DNA from 2 places in the Bacillus cereus group sp. Bce041 genome. Region 1 is predicted to be linked to the other one. Evidence: predicted binding sites of a transcription regulator. Region 1 holds the regulator's gene; the other holds the start of a gene.

Region 1 (2,215 bases):
GCTATCGCTTGTATCATTATTGGAGTAATAGGAATTTCCCAAACATATGAAAAAGCAGTACAAACTGCTGAAAAAGGAGATAAAGAAAATGTAATTAAAAACGAAACATTAAAAAATATAGAAGTTAAGTTAGATGCCGGGGATATTATTGTCCAAAAATCTCCTGACTCTTCTTTTTATGTAAAGCAATCGGGAGATGTACGTAAACAAGAGATTCGTATCGCAGAAGATGGTGACACATTAAAAATTATTGGGGAAAGAGAAAAAGGTGCTTCATTTGATTTTTCTTTTTACAATTTTAGGTTTCAAACGTCTAAATTGACTCTCCTTGTGCCCGAACGCTCTTACCAAGATATAAAAGTAAATTCATCTGCTGGACAAATCGAAATGAGTGATGTGAAAAGTGATAGCGTAAGTGTTAGAACACTTGCTGGAGAAGTAGAGTTGAAACAAGTAACGGCTAAGAATGTGGAGGGATCGACAAAAGCTGGTGAGGTGAACTTTAAGAAGGTATTAGGGAAAGTGACCGCAAAAACAACAAGTGGGGAAATAAATATTCAAGATCATGATTCTAAGTATAATCTAGAAGCAAGTTCAACTGCGGGAGATATAGATATTACTTTATCGGAAAAACCACAAGATGCGGTAATTACTGGGCAAAGTGCTGCTGGAGATGTAACAATTTTTAATGAAGAAAATAAAAATGTAACAATTGGAAATGGTAGTAAAAAGATTAGCGGTAAAACGGCTGCGGGAGATGTGACGATTGAAACTCGTTAATAAGAAATAGAATGCATGGAAATCTATCAAAATACAAAAAGAAGATAATTACCGTATATAAATAAGGTAATTATCTTCTTTTTGTTATTTTTAATGTAAATCACGATATACGCCAATTACTTTCCCGATAACTGACACTTGTTTTAAAATGATAGGTTCTAATGAAGAGTTTTCTGGTTGTAGACGGAAATGGTCTTTTTCTTTATAGAAACGTTTAACTGTTGCTTCGTTATCCTCTGTTAAAGCGACTACAATTTCACCATTATATGCAGACTGCTGTTGGCGAACAACAACTAAATCTCCATCGAAAATACCAGCTTCAATCATACTATCTCCAGAAATACGTAACATGAACACTTGGTCTGCTCCAGCAACAATACTAGCTGGAAGTGGGAAGTGTTCTTCTACGCTTTCGACCGCTGTAATTGGTAAACCAGCAGTGACTTTTCCGACAATTGGAACTTGAATAACAGATTGTGTTTCCGTATCCATTCGGTCTTCACCTAAAATTTCAATGGCACGTGGTTTTGTTGGATCGCGTCGAATGTATCCTTTTTCTTCTAATCGTGATAAATGTCCGTGCACTGTAGAACTAGAAGCGAGGCCGACTGCTTGACCAATTTCACGTACGGAAGGTGGATATCCTTTTTCTTGTACTTTTAGCTTAATAAAGTCGAGAATGTCTTGCTGGCGTTTCGTTAACTTTTCCATGTTTTCTAACACCTCGTTTTCTTTCATTTTTCTTATTAATAAGTATAACATGTGAAAAAACATTCTACAAACATAAGTTCGAACAAATGACGGATTTATGTTACACTATAGGGAAATAATAGGGAGAAAGAGGGGTTCAAAATGAATGCAATTATTTATGCACGTGTGAGTACAACGAAAGAAGCGCAAGAAACATCATTATTACGTCAAAAAGATGAATTATTGCATTTAGCTGAGCGCTATCAAATGAATGTTACTAAGGTGATTGAAGAGCAGGCTAGTGGATATACAATTGAACGTGACGGTATATTAGAGGTGTTGGATACAATTCGAGACGAACAAATTGATGTGTTACTTATACAAGATGAAACGCGTCTTGGTAGAGGAAATGCGAAGATCGCGTTAATGCATTGTTTACATAAAGAAGGCATAAAAGTATATACGCATACACATAATGGTGAATTACAATTGTCGGATTCTGATTCAATGGTATTAGATATTATTGGTATTGTTGAAGAATATCAAAGAAAGATTCATAATTTGAAAATTAAACGAGGTATGCAACGTGCAGTAGAAAAAGGTTATCGTCCAGAAAAAAATTTAAAAAATCGTCATTTAAGTGTAGGAAGAGAGAAAAAAGAAGTGCCGATTGAGGAAATTGTACGTTTGCGAAAAAGTGAACTCACGTTTGAAGAAATTGCAGCAACATTACGTGGATTTGGTC
Region 2 (2,215 bases), on a different contig from region 1:
AAGACACGAGGCCGTGTCTTTTATTTTTTTAATCAAGAAGAGTTGAATCTTCTGCGCCCTCAGCACCAGAATCTTCACTAATTCCGTGATGCTCACGAATAAAGAAAGCAATTTCTTCTCTTAAATCTGTATTTTCTTTTAAGAACTGCTTCGAATTTTCACGACCTTGTCCTAGGCGTTCTTCATTATAAGAATACCAAGCACCGCTCTTTTGAACGATATCAAGCTCAGAAGCCATATCCAAGATTTCACCTTCTCTTGAAATACCTTCTCCGTACATAATATCAACTTCAGCAACACGGAATGGTGGTGCTACTTTATTTTTCACTACTTTTACTTTTGTTTTATTACCAACGATGTCGTTACCTTGCTTTAATTGCTCCGCACGACGCACTTCAAGACGAACAGTTGAATAGAATTTCAACGCACGACCACCTGGAGTTGTTTCTGGGTTTCCGAACATAACCCCAACTTTTTCACGAATTTGGTTAATAAAGATTGCAATTGTTTTTGATTTGTTGATTGCTCCTGAAAGCTTACGAAGTGCTTGTGACATTAAACGTGCTTGTAAACCTACGTGTGAGTCACCCATGTCGCCTTCAATCTCTGCTTTCGGTACAAGAGCTGCTACAGAGTCAATTACGATAATGTCAACCGCACCACTTCGTACAAGTGCTTCCGCGATTTCTAATCCTTGCTCCCCTGTATCAGGCTGTGATAATAGTAATTCATCTATGTTAACGCCTAATTTTTGTGCATATACAGGATCCATTGCGTGCTCCGCATCGATGAATGCTGCTTGTCCACCTTGACGTTGTACTTCTGCAATTGCATGTAATGAAACTGTCGTTTTACCTGAACTTTCAGGTCCGTAAATTTCGATAATACGGCCACGTGGATATCCGCCTACCCCTAGTGCCACATCAAGTGCTAAAGAACCACTAGAAACCGTAGAAACTCTACGCTCCGCTTGTTCTCCTAATTTCATAATTGAACCTTTACCGAATTGCTTCTCTATTTGTTTTAACGCCATATCTAACGCTGCTTGACGATCACTCATTCAAAATTCCTCCTTAACTGAATTGCTAATCTTATTATACCTATTTTCAATTCAATTTGCCAACAAAAATCGAACATTTATTCGATTTTTTATTTTCTATCAAATAACATCTAAATTTAACCGTAAAAAAACTAGAAGAAACTTATATCTCTTCTAGCTTTTTATATAAATGATAAAATCCATATTTTGCTGTTCGTTCTCTAATTTGTTGACGACTTCCGCTTAAATTAAGAGAAAAGACTACAGTTGGTTCATCCTTAATCGAAAGCCCAACAAATACTGTTCCTGGTTCTTTCTGTTCTGAAGCATCTGGTCCTGCTACCCCAGTGAAACTAATTCCAATATCCGCTTTTAGTACATCCTTAACATTTTCAGCAAGATAACGAGCACATTCTTTACTAACTGCACCATCAGTATGCAACACTTCTTCAGGCACACGTAAAACAGATTGCTTCACATCATTATGATAACAAATGACACCGCCTTTAAACACAGAAGAAACACCAGCGTTTTCAGTTACTTGATTTCCAAAAAGACCACCTGTTAAACTTTCTGCACACGCTAAAGTTAACCCTTTTCTCTTCAATAACTCGATTGCCTTATAATGCAAAAATTCTTGGTCATATCCGCAGAAAAATTCTCCTACTCTTTCTAAAATCAAATCTTCCACATGTTGAATTAGTTTCTCCGCTTCGCTAACATTTTGATGCTTAGCGGTTAAACGTAATGTCACTTCTCCATCATTTGCTAATGGGGCAATTGTTGGGTTTGTTTGTCCATCAATTAAATCTTGAACTTTCACCTCTAATTGGGACTCCCCAATACCGAAGAAACGAAGCACACGAGAATAAATGTTTTCTCCTGTTGTAAAATTACGTAAAAAAGGCTCTACGTAACTTACATACATTGGTTTCATTTCTTTTGGCGGCCCTGGTAATAAAATATAAACTTTTCCGTTCTTATTTACCCCCATACCCGGCGCCATACCGTGATCATTTGCAAATACTGTTGCTCCATTTAAAACGAGCGCTTGCTTTTTATTATTCTCCGTAAATTCACGGCCTGTACGCTTAAAGTAATTACTTATTAAGGCTAATGCCTTTTCATCATACACAAGCTCTTCATCTAAACTAGCAGCTATCGTTTCTTTCGTTA

What was found. Region 1 encodes LexA, which represses DNA repair genes until DNA is damaged. Its sites were predicted from a motif close to CGAACATATGTTCG; they were not measured.
Region 2: recA (recombinase RecA) is a predicted target of LexA. The motif match lies at 1,131-1,144, and genes of this name have one in related genera.

The regions. Positions count from the first base shown of each region.
Region 1 covers NZ_JBQXON010000011.1:158,225-160,439, reverse strand. Annotated here, with positions in the region: gene ACUN13_RS25440 (DUF4097 family beta strand repeat-containing protein) at 1-780, shown strand, start outside; gene lexA (transcriptional repressor LexA) at 871-1,491, opposite strand; gene ACUN13_RS25430 (YneB family resolvase-like protein) at 1,633-2,215, shown strand, end outside.
Region 2 covers NZ_JBQXON010000001.1:73,233-75,447, forward strand. Annotated here, with positions in the region: gene recA (recombinase RecA) at 29-1,060, opposite strand; gene ACUN13_RS00340 (competence/damage-inducible protein A) at 1,203-2,215, opposite strand, start outside.